Regions from separate parts of the Rhizobium sp. WW22 genome, predicted to be linked through region 1. Evidence: predicted binding sites of a transcription regulator. Region 1 holds the regulator's gene; the other holds the start of a gene.
The links. The regulator LexA, encoded in region 1, represses DNA repair genes until DNA is damaged. The targets are predictions, from matches to a motif close to TGTTCNNNNTGTGTTCNG.
Positions count from the first base shown of each region.

Region 2: ACK83U_RS02330 (PA0069 family radical SAM protein) is a predicted target of LexA. The motif match lies at 4,973-4,990, and genes of this name have one in related genera.

Region 1 is NZ_CP178198.1:1,273,063-1,280,550, forward strand. It holds gene gltA (citrate synthase) at 1-278, opposite strand, end outside; gene ACK83U_RS06410 (ComEC/Rec2 family competence protein) at 570-3,038, shown strand; gene lexA (transcriptional repressor LexA) at 3,019-3,741, opposite strand; partial or broken gene ACK83U_RS06420 (VOC family protein) at 4,162-5,048, shown strand; gene kdsA (3-deoxy-8-phosphooctulonate synthase) at 5,045-5,884, shown strand; gene eno (phosphopyruvate hydratase) at 6,033-7,307, shown strand.
Region 2 is NZ_CP178198.1:457,608-465,095, reverse strand. It holds gene ACK83U_RS02360 (polyprenyl synthetase family protein) at 1-328, shown strand, start outside; gene ACK83U_RS02355 (tetratricopeptide repeat protein) at 452-2,308, shown strand; gene ACK83U_RS02350 (4-(cytidine 5'-diphospho)-2-C-methyl-D-erythritol kinase) at 2,316-3,230, shown strand; gene moaB (molybdenum cofactor biosynthesis protein B) at 3,230-3,784, shown strand; gene ACK83U_RS02340 (hypothetical protein) at 3,816-4,124, opposite strand; gene ACK83U_RS02335 (glycosyltransferase family 2 protein) at 4,300-4,818, opposite strand; gene ACK83U_RS02330 (PA0069 family radical SAM protein) at 5,059-6,216, shown strand; partial or broken gene ACK83U_RS02325 (ribonuclease HII) at 6,322-6,980, shown strand; gene ACK83U_RS02320 (phosphotransferase) at 6,984-7,488, opposite strand, start outside.

The DNA of each region.
Region 1 (7,488 bases):
CCGTAGAGAAGGAGGTAGCAGACTTCGAGGAAATCGCCGTGTTCGGCCAGCTGATCGATCGGATAGCCGCGGTGCAGCAGAACGCCTTCGTCGCCATCGATATAGGTGATGCTCGACTCGCACGATGCGGTGGAGGTGAAACCAGGATCGTAAGTGAAAGTGGAGGTGTTCTTGTAAAGGGCACCAATATCAATGACACTCGGGCCGATGGTTCCGGTCTTGACCGGCAGGTCCACCGTCTTTTCACCCCAAGTTAGTTTCGCGCTTTGTTCCGTCATGCTGATCCTCCAAGATTTGGCGGGATTGACGCCATAAAAAGCGCCAAAAGGTTAAGCGACTACCGACTAGCTATATGATCCAGAGCCTAATGCCAAGTTATCCTAACGCCAAATTGTGCAATGCAGTATCAACTTTTGGGCACTGCAGAAGCGTCCTTTCGTATGCTACGCCGGGAAACCGGTCCAATTGAGCTTTGTTCCCGCCGATTTCAGTTGAATTCACTGGATGGTGACGGCACAAATCGCGCAGAAGCTGTAATTTGGTGCGGGGGCAGTCAGCGAGTGCCTAATTTGGAGGCATCCGACCAGCAGGAAGAGAGCAGGGACGTCACCGCGTCTCCGCAACCTCACGCCTTTTCCGCCACCATTATCCTCCGCGCCAAAGCACAACAATGGGAACGAACACAGGATCAGGCGCCGCTGACGTCGCGTTTGCTGCGTGTTCCGAAGCGCCTTGGAACCGCTGTCCTCGGCTTGATTGCGGAGGAGGCAGCCCATGGCCGCGCTGTTCTTTTCGCGCCGATCTATATGGGTTTGGGTGCGATTATCTGGTTCGAGGCGCAAGTCGATCCGCCTCCGCAGGCGTTTCTCGCAGGCCTCGTTCTGTTTGCTTTGGGCTTTTTGCTAAAGCGCGATGCGGGCAGGCTGCTTCATCACACGCTTTTCGCCGGTATGCTCATCTGCCTGGGCCTGGCGCTCGCGCAGTGGGAAAGTTGGCGGGTTTCCACCGTCATGCTCGACTCGGCCGTGACGACGACCGTGACCGGGCAGATCGAGCGACGGGAATCCTATGACAATGGGCGCTGGCGCTATATCGTCCGCGTCGAGGCAACGGAAAAACCCTCTATCCGCCGCGCGCCGCAGCGGGTTACGGTCTTCGTGCGCAAGCAGGCGGAGCCGTTCGATCTGGGGGATCGGATCCGGGGCAGGGCGCGCCTGACGCCTCCGGCCGGACCGGCATTGGCGGGTCTCAACGATTTTGCCTTCAGCTCCTATTTCAACGGCATCGGCGCGAATGGCTTTGCCTACGGAACGCCGGAATTATTATCACCATCTAGTGATAATGCCGCCGGCTCGTTACTAGATGCGGCCGATATCTGGCTCGCTGGCCTGCGCAATAGCATCGGCGACCGCATCAGGCAAACCTTGCCAGGAGATACCGGCGCCTTTGCAGCGGCGCTTGTCACCGATGAGAGACGTGCGATCTCGAAGGATACGACCGAAGCCCTGAGAATTGCCGGCCTGACCCACATCATTGCAATTTCCGGCCTCAACATGGCGCTGTCGGCTGGCATTTTCTATGTCGGTCTGCGCTATTTGTTCAGCCTGTTTCCCGGTGTCGTCCAGGCTTGGCCGACGAAGAAGTTCGCAGCCTTCGGCGCGCTTCTAACGGTAACGGCCTATTACCTCATTTCCGGATTCGGCGTCTCCGCCGAACGCGCCTTCATCATGATGGCGATCATGCTGGTGGCCGTGCTTTTCGACAGGCCATCCATCAGCTTGCGCAATGTGGCGCTCTCAGCCATCGTCATCCTAGTCTTGTCACCGTCTCAGGTACTCGGTCCGAGTTTCCAGATGTCTTACGCCGCTACGCTGGCGCTGGTATCAGGCTATTCGCTCTGGAAACGACGGCGGCATCGCGAAAACATCCTGCCGCGCATCCGTCTGTTAAGTCCGCTACTGTTCGTCACACGCTTCTTTGGAGGCGTGATGTCGACCTCGTTCATCGGCGGTGCGTCGACGGCCATTTTCTCGATCGAGCATTTTCACCGGTTGGCGACATATGGACTTGCTGCCAACCTTGCGGCCATGCCCGTCGTCTCTTTCATCGTCATGCCCTTCGGTATGATGGCGATGCTGCTGATGCCTTTCGGAATCGATGGACCGTTCTGGAAAGTCACCGGTGAGGGACTGGAGCTTGTGATCGCTGTTGCAAAAACGGTGGCTGGGTGGGGAGGTGACATTACCTTCGGTCGCCAGCCCGGCTGGCTGATGCCGACTTTCATCGCTGGCTTCCTGACCATGAGCATGCTGCGGACCCGGCTTCGCCATCTGGGCCTGTTGCTGCTGCTGTCATCTGTCGGTGTAGCCGCGTTCGGCTCTGGTGTGCCGAAGCCGGATCTGATGATCTCGGAAGATGGCATTCTGGTTGCCTTGCGCCAGAACGATATCCTCGCCACCAATCGCGAGAGACCGCAGGCCTTCATCTTCGAGCAATGGCAGAAAGCGCTCGTCGCGGCCGAACATCAACCGCCGACCATGCTCCCGACCGATAGCCGGCTTCCGCAGATCAGCAAGACGGATCGGCATAAGCGATTAAGCAATGACGAGCAGAAGGCGGTCCGCACCGCAATGGAAGAAGCTTTAGACCGCACCATGCAAGGCAGCTTTGCCTGTCAGAAGGGAGCATGGTGTGTCGCCATGCTCGAAAACGGCGCGATATTGGTCACCATCGAGAACGCAGCCTATCTGCCCACGGCTTGCGACACCGGGAATATTATCGTGACGCCAATCCGGCTGCGGCTGGACCATTGCCGCTCCGGAGCAACGCTCATAACCGGTGCGACATTGCGCAAAACCGGCTCCATCGAAATGGTGCTTTCCGTAGACAAGCCCATCATCTCAGCCGCATTCAACAACCCGCAGCGCCCATGGACCAGGCATCGAACCTATGATTGGCGCACCGACAAATTCGACGCGCCAATTGCAAAGGCACCACCAGTTCTGGACAATTCACCGGTCAGTGATAGCGACGAATAAGGCCGACGAGCTTGCCCTGAACTTTGACGCGATCCGGCCCGAAGATGCGGGTTTCATAGGCTGGGTTGGCGGCTTCCAGCGCGATGGAGGCACCCTTGCGACGGAAGCGCTTCAAGGTAGCTTCTTCATCGTCGACGAGTGCAACGACGATATCGCCGGGATTGGCCGTCGTCGAATTGCGGATGATGACCGTGTCGCCGTCGAAAATTCCGGCATCGATCATCGAATCCCCGCGAACTTCGAGCGCATAATGTTCGCCGGAGCCGAGCATGTCGGCGGGAACGGTAATGTCGTGCGTATTGTTCTGGATTGCCGAGATCGGAACGCCGGCGGCGATGCGGCCCATCACAGGTACGGACGCCGAGCCGTTGTGATCGTCATTTGCCACTTTCGACGGAGCGGGCGGGGCAACGGGCTGCGGCTTGCCGAGGCTGCCCTCGATGACGCTGGGCGAAAAACCGCGGCGCTGTTGCAGGCTCGGATTATAGGCGTCGGGAAGCTTGATGACTTCGAGCGCTCTGGCCCGGTTCGGCAGCCTGCGGATGAAACCTCGCTCCTCCAGCGCCGTGATCAGGCGGTGAATGCCGGATTTGGATGCCAGATCCAGTGCATCCTTCATCTCGTCGAAGGATGGCGGAACACCGGATTCCTTCATGCGTTCGTGAATGAAGAGAAGCAGTTCCTGCTGCTTGCGCGTCAACATCGTCTTGGAACCTCAGAATCAAGAAAAGCCGTGAAACAAATCCAGAACGGACACTATATGTTCCATATGTGTTCCGCAAGTGCTTAAATTTCGGTAAAGCCTTGTGGGGGCAGTTAAATAATTACCATTTGCGAATGGATCGGATCGGAACATCGAGGCGCCATATCTGCGTTAACCCATGGAAAAATATGAGAAATGCCGCTCTGTTCGCTTCCAGGGCCTTGTCGTTCAGTCCGTGCGCCCAGCATTTGGATCAAAGTGCCGCGCTACTGCATGAGCCGGCTATGGGAGAGAATCAGCAATCACGTTTGCGAGATCGCCTTCGATCCATGTCGTGTGCTTCGGGATGTTCCATCCTTCCATCTTGAATTGCTTGGGGGATGGGCGCAAATCTGCTTCCGCAAGCAAACAGGAGAAGCCATGATTTCGTCTCCGCATCCGCTGGATCATCTCGTGCTGCCGACCGTCAACATCGCTCTGGCGCGCGAACGTCTCGGCAAGCTCGGTTTCACCGTGGCTCCAGATGCGTGCCATCCCTTTGGCACTCAGAATGCCTGCGTCTTCCTTGCCGATAAAACCTATCTCGAACCTCTGGGCGTCGCATCTCCGGAGCAATGCGAGAAGAGCATCGTGGATGGCAATGTTTTCGTCGCGCGCGATCAGGCTTATCGTTTCCGGGTGGGGGATGATGGCTTCTCGGCCGTGGTATTCGGTACGGATGATGCGGTGGCGGATGACAAGCGTTTCAACGCGGCGGCGATTTCGGCGGGGCGAATGCTGGATTTCTCCCGTCCGATGAGATGCCGGATGGAACCGAAACCACGGCAGGCTTTCGTCTTGCCCTTGCCGCCGATCTGCGCGCGCCGGATTTTCTCGCTTTCTGCTGTCAGCGCATCAATCCGCTGCCGGCTGATCGCAGCGCGCTCGAGCGTCACGAGAACGGCGTGACTGGTATCGCGCGGGTAGCGCTTTGCGCGCCGAAGCCGGCGGTCTATCGCGGTTTCTTCGAAGAGGTTGTCGGCGACCCACGCATTATGGAACATTCCTTTGGCCTGACGATCAGGACTGCCAATGCCGATCTCGAGATTTTGACGCCGGAAGGAATGGAGGCATTCTATGATCTGCCTGTTCGCACGAATGATCCGGGGCTCAGGGCGCGGGCAATCCTTTTCAAAACGCGCGATCTTTCCGTGACATCGTCGCATTTCACTGCTAACGGCGTCACCTATACGCGTAAGAACAATCGTCTATTGGCGAGGTTGGCGCCCGGTCAGGGCGCATTGTTCGCCTTTGAGGAGATAAAATGAGCACAAATTCCGAAGTCACCGTCGGCGAGGGCGCCTCCAAGGTCCTTTTTTCCAATACTGCAAAGCTGTCGCTGATCGCCGGTCCCTGCCAGATGGAAAGCCGCGACCATGCTTTCATGGTTGCCGGCGTTTTGAAGGAACTTTGCGGCAAGCTGGGCATCGGCCTCGTCTACAAGTCCTCCTTCGACAAGGCGAACCGTACATCGCTGTCGGGCAAGCGCGGCATCGGGCTGGAAAAGGCGCTGGAAGTCTTTGAAGACCTGAAGAAGGAATATGGCTTCCCGGTCCTGACCGACATCCACACGGAAGAGCAGTGCGCCATCGTTTCCAAGACGGTCGATATACTGCAGATCCCGGCTTTCCTGTCGCGCCAGACAGACCTTTTGGTTGCCGCTGCCAAGACCGGCCGCGTGGTCAACGTCAAGAAGGGCCAGTTCCTGGCGCCATGGGATATGAAGAACGTGCTTGCCAAGCTGAACGAAAGCGGCAATCCGAATATTCTTCTTTGCGAGCGCGGCGCCTCCTTTGGTTACAATACGCTTGTTTCCGACATGCGCTCGCTGCCGATCATGGCGGCGATGGGCGCGCCCGTCATCTTCGACGCGACCCATTCCGTGCAGCAGCCAGGCGGACAGGGCGGTTCGACCGGCGGCGATCGCCGGTTCGTCGAGACGCTGGCGCGCGCCGCCGTTGCCGTCGGTGTCGCAGGCGTTTTTGTCGAGACGCATGAGGATCCGGACAATGCACCATCCGATGGCCCGAACATGGTCTATCTGAAGGATATGCCGCGGCTTCTGGAGAAGCTGCTGGCCTTCGACGCCATCGCCAAGGCCTGAAATAAAGCCGGCATTCAACAGGCTGACATGAACTTGCGTTACGGGCCTGCAGGAGTGCCAAATCGCGGCGCGGATCGCCATTGAAATTTCCGCGCCTTCGATTAAGACGATTTAAATCGATTTATAAACCAGCGAGCAGGGAGCTATCATGACCGCAATCACCGACATTATCGCCCGCGAGATTCTCGACAGCCGTGGCAATCCGACTGTCGAAGTCGATGTCTACCTCGAAGATGGCAGCATGGGCCGCGCGGCGGTTCCGTCGGGTGCGTCGACCGGCGCGCATGAAGCTGTAGAGCTTCGCGATGGCGGCAAGCGCTACCATGGCAAGGGTGTCGAGAAGGCCGTCGAAGCCGTCAATTCGGAAATCTTCGACGCGATCGGCGGCATGGATGCCGAAAACCAGATCCAGCTCGACAACATCATGATCGAGCTCGACGGCACGCCGAACAAGTCGCGCCTCGGCGCCAATGCCATCCTCGGCGTCTCGCTCGCCGTTGCCAAGGCTGCTGCCCAGAGCGCCAACCTGCCGCTCTACCGTTATGTCGGCGGCGCTCATGCCCGCCTGCTGCCAGTCCCGATGATGAACATCATCAACGGTGGCGCCCATGCCGACAACCCGATCGACTTCCAGGAATTCATGATCCTGCCGATCGGCGCTGACTCGATCCGCGAAGCCGTCCGCATGGGTTCGGAAGTCTTCCACGTTCTGAAGAAGGAACTGGCATCGCAGGGCCACAACACTAACGTCGGTGACGAAGGTGGTTTCGCACCGGGCCTTTCCAGCGCCCCGGCAGCTCTCGACTTCATCATGAAGTCGATCGAGAAGGCCGGCTACAAGCCGGGCGAAGAAATTGCTCTCGGCCTCGATTGCGCTTCGACCGAATTCTTCAAGGACGGCAAGTATGTTCTCGAGGGCGAAGGCCGCACGCTGGAATCCGGCGCCATGGCTGAATACCTCGCAGAACTCGCAGCCAAGTACCCGATCGTTTCGATCGAAGACGGCATGGCTGAAGACGATTGGGAAGGCTGGAAGACGCTGACCGACCTCATCGGCAAGAAGACCCAGCTCGTCGGCGACGACCTGTTCGTCACCAACTCTGCCCGCCTGCGCGATGGTATCGGCATGGGTGTAGCCAACTCGATCCTCGTCAAGGTCAACCAGATCGGCTCGCTGACCGAGACCCTCGACGCCGTGGAAACTGCGCACAAGGCGAACTACACCGCCGTCATGTCGCACCGCTCCGGCGAAACGGAAGATTCCACGATCGCCGATCTCGCTGTCGCCACCAACTGCGGGCAGATCAAGACCGGCTCGCTGTCGCGTTCGGACCGTCTTGCCAAGTACAACCAGCTCATCCGTATCGAGGAAGCGCTCGGCCCGCAGGCAAAATATGCCGGCCGCTCTATCCTGCGCGGTTGATATCTGATTTGTCGGATCCATCTGGATCCGCGGCCAGATTGTTCGCTTGGATTGAACCGCGCCTTCGGGCGCGGTTTTTTGTTGGCCCTGGCAGTTAGAGTCAACGGACGGTTAATCTCTGCCGGTTATCTTGGCTCCAGGTATTTGATTTCATGTGATCTTGTTTGGGCCGAATGGGCTG
Region 2 (7,488 bases), 820 kb from region 1:
CGGCGGCAAGGCCGCCGATCTCGGCAAGAATGTCGGCGACGACTTCCGCGAGGGCAAGATCACGCTACCGGTGATTCTCGCCTATCGCCGCGGCACGGAGAAGGAGCGTGCCTTCTGGCGCGAGGCCATCGAAACCGGCAACAACAGTGACGAGAATCTCGAGAAGGCTCTCGGCCTGATCACGAAATATGGCGCGCTGGCCGACACAATTGCCCGTGCGGTCCATTACGGCACCATCGCGCGCGACGCCCTGGCACCCCTGCCGGAAACGCCTTGGAAATCGGCACTTCTAGAAGTGATCGATTTCTGCATCGAACGCGTTAATTGATGGCGGCCGCCTGAATTTGTTGCAGGGCCGCTTCAAAAAAGCCATCCTGTTGTGAATCAGTTGACACGAACGCTTTATGCCGCCGGCGTCTTCGCCGGCTGTCCCTTGATGAAAGGCTTTCTAATGCGGCAGAGACTTGCCATCCGTTTCCTCTCGGGCGTAGCCCTGGCGGCGGTCCTTTCGGTGTCCGCCCTGAATGTCGCGCGCGCCGATGATAAGCCGGCGGCAGCACCGGAGGCCAGCGCCGCGGTCGCCTTCGATACGGATAGTGTCGATACCTTCGCAGGCGCTTTCCTCGCCGCCCGTACCGCCGATGTCGATCACGACTACAATACTGCCATCGCGCTCTACAAAAAGGCGCTGATGATCGACCCGAGCAATCCGGAAATCCGCCAGCGGCTGATGATCTCGCTGCTGCTGAACGGCAATCTGGAAGAAGGCGTCAAATACGCCAACGAGCTGAAGAGCGACCCTTCCGTCGAACGCGTGACCACCATCGTGCGCGGCATGGATGCCATCCGCCGTCACGAATACCGTACCGCCCAGGAAATCCTCAAGTATAACGGTCCGAACGATCTCGACCGGATGATGACCAATCTGCTCGCCGCCTGGGCTCGCGCCGGATCCGGCCGCGGCAAGGAAGCCATCTCGATGATCGACAAGATGAAGGGCCCGGATTGGTTCAACATCTTCAAGAACTATCATGCCGGCGCCATTGCACTGACGATAGGCGACCTGAAATCGGCACGCTCGCACCTCAACGATGCGATCCTCGACAAGACGGGCGGAGCGACGGCTCCCGATACGTTCATGCGCGCCGTCATGGCGCTCGCGCGCCTCGAAGCCAAGGCCGGCGACAAGCAGAAGGCCCTGGATGCAATCTCCGTCGGCGACAATCTCGTCAGCAATTATGCTCCGTTGAATGCGCTGCGCGACAGCATCAGCAAGGGCGATACGCCGGACCAGCAGGTCACGAATGCCAGCGAGGGTGCGGCCGCCGTTCTCTTCACCATCGGTGCCGCGCTGAACCGCGACGGGGCCGAGGATGTCGTCTCGCTTTATCTACAGATTGCCAATTCTCTCGACCCCAAAGCGGCCGATACGCTGGTGTTGCTCGGCGGGCTGGCCGAAAAGCAGGAGCAGACCGATCGTGCGATCGGCTTCTACAAGAAGGTGCCTGATGACTCGCCAATGGCCCGCATCTCCGAGCTGCAGCTGGGCCTCGCACTCGCCCAGGCGGGTAAAGTCGATGATGCACGCAAGCATCTGAAGGCGCTGATCGATTCCGACCCCAACGATGTCCGCAGCTATCTCGCCTATGGCAGCGTCCTTTCGGATGCCAAGGACTTCCAGGCCATGGCCGACAATTACGACAAGGCTGTACAGATCATCGGCCCCGTGCCGAAGCGCAGCGACTGGGCGGTGTTCTTCCAGCGCGGCATTGCCTATGAGCGGCTGAAAAAGTGGGCGGATGCCGAGCCGAACTTCAAGAGGGCCCTTGAGCTCAATCCGGATCAGCCGCAGGTGCTAAACTATCTTGGCTATTCCTGGGTCGACATGAACATGAACCTCGACCAGGGTCTGGACATGATTAAGAAGGCCGTCGATCTGAGGCCGGACGACGGCTATATCGTCGATTCGCTTGGCTGGGCCTATTTCCGCCTCAACCGTTTCGACGATGCGGTGAGCGAACTGGAGCGGGCAGCGCAGCTGAAGGCCGGCGATCCGACGATCAATGATCACCTCGGCGACGCCTATTGGCGCGTCAATCGCAAACTCGAAGCCGTCTATCAGTGGAATCGGGCGCTCGCCTCGAAGCCGGAAGAGGCCGATATTCCGAAGATCAAAGAGAAGGTCGAGAAGGGCTTGCCGCCGCTCGACAACGATCCGAAGACCGTCGACAAGAGCAAGCAGCCCGATCCGGCACCCGCCCCCTCGCCCGACACGAACGCTCCGGCGCCGGTCGACAAGAAGTCCTAAGACTTCCATGAGCACGATCTTGGCAGCGGGTGATTTCGACCTTACGGAAGAAGCACCCGCAAAGATCAATCTTGCGCTGCATGTCACGGGGCGCCGCGCCGATGGCTATCATCTGCTGGACATGCTCGTCAGCTTTGCCCGCCACGGCGATCGTCTTTTCTTTCTCGCAAGCAAGGATGACGATTTCAGCCTTTCGGGACGGTTCGGCCCGTTGCTTTCGGCCGATGCAGAGGCCGGCGACAATCTAGTGCTCAAGGCGCGCGATCTCTTGCGCCAGGCAGCCAATTCATCCGGTCTCGATGCTCCCGCCGTCCATATTCATCTGGAAAAAAACCTGCCGATCGCATCGGGCATCGGCGGCGGTTCGGCGGATGCGGCGGCGGCATTGCGTGGGCTCATGCGGCTCTGGCGCCTCAGCCTGCCTGAAGGCACCCTCAAAACGATCGCTCTGAAGCTTGGCGCCGATGTGCCGATGTGTCTTTCGAGCCGGCCGCTGATTGCGCGTGGAATTGGCGAGGCGATAGATTTGCTGCCTTCCTTTCCTTCTTTTCCGATGATTCTCGGCAATCCGCTCGTCGGCGTCTCCACGCCCGAAGTGTTCCGCCAATTGTCGCGCAAGGATAATCCGCCATTGCTGTTTCCGTCGCAAATGCCGCAGGGTCAAGGCGAATGGATCGACACGATCAAGGCCCTGCGCAACGATCTCGAACCGCCGGCGCGCTCGATCTGCGGCGAGATTGGCGTGCTTTCCGGCCTGATCGAAAGCGAATCCCCGATCCTGACGCGCATGTCCGGCTCGGGCGCCACCTGTTTCGGCATCTTCGCCGATGCCGAACGGGCGAAGAAAGCCGCCGCGTCGCTTCACAGACAGAAGCCGGGCTGGTATTTCCAGGTAACGGAGACGATCGCGGGAGAGGCATGATGGCAGGTCCGGTCAACGAAAGATCCTTCATTCCCATCGGCATCGCAGTATTGACCGTTTCCGATACGCGCACGCTCGCCGACGACAAATCCGGCGATACGCTGGTTGCCCGCATTGCGGAAGCCGGCCACAGGCTTGCTGCCCGCGCCATCGTTCCCGACGACAAGGAGCGCATCCGCGCGCAGGTGGAAGCCTGGACCAAGGATGATACGGTCGATGTCGTGATCACCACCGGCGGCACGGGCTTTACCGGCCGCGACGTCACGCCGGAAGCGCTGGAGCCTTTGTTCGAGAAGCGCATGGATGGGTTTTCGGAAGTCTTCCATCGCATCTCCTATGACAAGATCGGCACGGCGACCATCCAGTCGCGGGCCACAGGCGGTGTGGCCAATGCCACCTTCATCTTCGTATTGCCGGGCTCTCCCGGTGCCTGCAAGGATGCCTGGGACGGCATCTTGAAGGCGCAGCTCGACTATCGCCACATGCCCTGCAATTTCGTGGAGATCATGCCGCGCCTTGACGAGCATCTAAAGCGCGGCGCCGGCTCGAGATAGGTCTTCTGCTCGCTGCGATATTGCGTGGCGGTCATGCCTTCGGCAGGACAGGAATTGATTCCCATGAATCGCCGCTGAGTATGATGCAGCTCCGGCCGGATATGTCGCTCATCAGCAGTGTCCAGTTGCCGCTCTCAGCAGCATAGATCTCAACGATCGTGCTTTGATCGAGCTTGCCGACAGCCGAAAGCTTTTCCGAAAGATGGTCGCCAAGAAACGCGACGATATCGACGCGCCTGGCACAGGCCAAGGTTACCTGAGCGGCGGCATTGCCGGGGGAAAGAATTGCACTTGCAACGAAGAGAGTTGCCATGAGGCGGTAGAGCATCGTGCGTTTCATAACGCACCTCCTTTCGCCGAAATCCCGGCGAAAAAGGAGAATTCCGCTGACCAATTCCGCCTGATATCGGCATCTTCATGGTCGGTCACTAACGCGACACGCGTAGGGTGCCGCCACACACGAATTATCGCAGCTATTCCCGCGTTTACAAATGGAATCTGCGGAACGTGAAACCCTATCGCGCCGCGCGCGCCACCCAGGACGGAATGAGTTCGCTTGAAAGCCTGCGGCCCTTCTGGCCCTTGGCAAATTCCGCGAGCTGCATGCCCGACCTGGCGATCGCGATGGCCTGGTGCTTCGAAAGCAGCAGGCCCAACTCCAATGGCGGCGAACGGCGGCCGATCCGCTTCAGAAAGGGGCGCCGATAGCCACGCGACGCGGTAAACCGCGCCGGGCCTTTGTTCAGGGAGACATATTCGGCGACCTCGTCGATCCAGCCCGCTTGCGGCCGCGCGCCCGGCTCGACCAGCAACAGCCATTCGCCGCGGGCCGCCCGCAATATGTCCTTGATATCCCACTGCGAGTAAAAGCGGCAGCCGGCAGCATCCGCCACTTTCGATGTGCCATCACTCGAACCGTGATCGAGCACGATCACGTCGCTGACCAGCCCCTCGACCGCGCCTGCCACCAATGCCGCCAATGTCTGCGCCAGCTCGGGTTCGTGATCCTGGCATTCGATGATGACCGTCAACATTGGCCATTTATAGAGCGGCGCATAATTTATTGCCAGCACCCAACCTTCGGCTCCAAACGTTTAAGAAAAGCATCATATGCCGCCGGAAACACTCACCGCCGGTATCGCCAAACACCTCCTCTCAACGAGGTGGAAAATGGTGATTTCGGATTTTTGTTCTTGCAATGTTCTCATTTATCGGATAGGAATTTAATCATCTTAGACGCGGCGTGCGATGGCATAAGCCGCCCGGAGCTACCGATGAACGAGCAGTCCCTTGCAGGGCAGGCCGCTTTCGCGCCTGCCAATACGGCAGATGTTGCCAACGCTTTGATCGCCGATTCCGGTCTCAGGGTCGATGTCGAGCGTCGGCGCGGACGCGGCGCCGGATTGAACCCGAGCGGCCGGTTCGAGCCGCAGCAGCGCGAGGCCTTCGACGACGGCTGGCAGAGCTGGGAAGAGCTGCCGCCTTTCAAAACCGAAGTGCAGGTGGAGAAGCCGCGCACGGCCATTACACGCAACGAATCGCCCGACATACCCTTCGATCGATCGATCAACCCTTATCGCGGCTGCGAGCACGGCTGCATCTACTGCTTCGCGCGGCCGACGCATGCCTATATGGGCCTGTCGGCAGGGCTGGATTTCGAATCGAAGCTGTTTGCCAAGCCGGATGCGGCCAAGCTTCTGGAACGCGAACTAGCAAAGCCCGGCTACAAGCCGCGCGTCATCGCCATAGGGACGAATACTGATCCCTACCAGCCGATTGAGAAGGAATGGCGGATCATGCGCCAGATCCTCGAAGTGCTGAACCGGGCGAACCATCCCGTTGCTATCGTCACCAAATCTGCGCTGGTCATGCGCGATATCGATATTCTAAAGGAGATGGCCGCCAAGAACCTTGTGCGGGTGGGATTGTCGGTGACGACGCTCGACCGCAAGCTCGCGCGCACCATGGAGCCCCGGGCGGCGACGCCGCCACGGCGGCTGGAGGCGATCCAGGCTTTGAACGAGGCCGGCATCCGCACCGCGATCATGGTGGCGCCGATTATCCCTGCCCTCAACGATCATGAAATCGAGCGTATCCTCGACGCCGGCAAGGCCGCCGGCGCACTGGAAGCAAGCTATGTCATCCTGCGGCTGCCGCTTGAGGTGAGCCCGCTCTTTCGCGATTGGCTGCTGCAGCATTATCCGGATCGCTATCGCCACGTCATGTCGCTGATCCGCTCGATGCGCGGCGGCAAGGATTACGATGCGGAGTTCGGCAAGCGCATGAAGGGCGCCGGGCCTTATGCCTGGCAGATCAGCCGCCGCTTCGAAATGGCGACGCGCCGGCTCGAGCTTACGCGCCGCAATATCGCTTTGCGCGACGATCTGTTCGTGCCGCCAGACGGCAGCGGCGTCCAGTTGTCGCTGCTTTGATATTCCTTGCGGGTTTTCCCTGACCCCGCTGGAAAAGCCCCCCGGTTCGCCGCCCTGATCCACCGGGGGCTTGCAGGAGATCGGGTGGTGTGCGAGCTTCGCCGCATGACACGCAGCACATCACCCGATTCTCCAATGCTTTTCGAGGACGCCCCGCTCGTTCCCACGTTTGAGCTGGAGCTGATTGCGCGCCGAGCCGGCCATTGGCCTGTCGCCGGGGCCGATGAGGCTGGCCGGGGCCCGCTTGCCGGACGGTGGTCGCCGCCGCCGTCATTCTCGACCCTGAGCGGATCCCGCAAGGGCTCAACGATTCCAAACAGCTGACCGCGGCCAGACGCGAAGAGCTGTTCGTGGAGATTCTCGCAACAGCAACGGTCTCTATCGCCTCGTCGAGTGCCGGTCGTATCGACACGACCGATATCCGCAAGGCAAGCCTCGATGCAATGCGCCGCGCCATTTGCGGACTTGCCGTGCCGGCAAGCTATGTGCTGACCGATGGGCTCGATGTGCCAGCCGGGCTTGCATGCCCGGGAAAGGCCGTCGTCAAAGGAGACGCGCGCTCCTTCTCCATCGCTGCCGCATCGATCGTCGCCAAAGTGACCCGCGACCGGATGATGGCGCGCGCGGGCATTGTCTTTCCAGCCTATGGTTTCGCAGCCCATGCCGGCTATGGCACTCCTCAGCATCGCGCTGGCATCGAGGAGCATGGTCCCTGCCCGCTGCACCGCATGAGCTTCCGTCCGCTGCGCAAAGAGGCCGTTTGAAACTTAGCCCGTCAGTCCGGCGACGATTTCAGTCGAGCATTTTCTGATATAGGCGATGTCTTCCTTGTAGATGCGATCATGTCCTTCCTGGAGATTCCGGCGATATCTCTCGATGCCGCGGGCAGCTTCCCGTTCCATGAAAACCAATAGCGCCTCAAGCCGCTCGACGACGACGTCAAGCAATGAGCTACGCTCGTTAACGGACAGACCATAGGCATCGATAAAGATACGGGTGCGACCGACTTGGGCGGCAAGAGTGTCCATTCCCTTGATAGCGACGCCGGAGGACAGCGGCGCCCAGCGATAGACGGCATAGGCCAGATCCCATATTCGCGGACCGGGATGCGCAGCCTCGAAATCGATGATACCGCTCACTTCGCCATCGTTCAGGACGACATTGTAGGGGGCAAAATCCCCATGGCAGATTACCTCGCAAGGCGAGCGGGCCGGCAGTTGCCATGCGTAGCTAGCCGCGAGGCTTTTTGCGAACAGGGCGGAGCAATCGTGA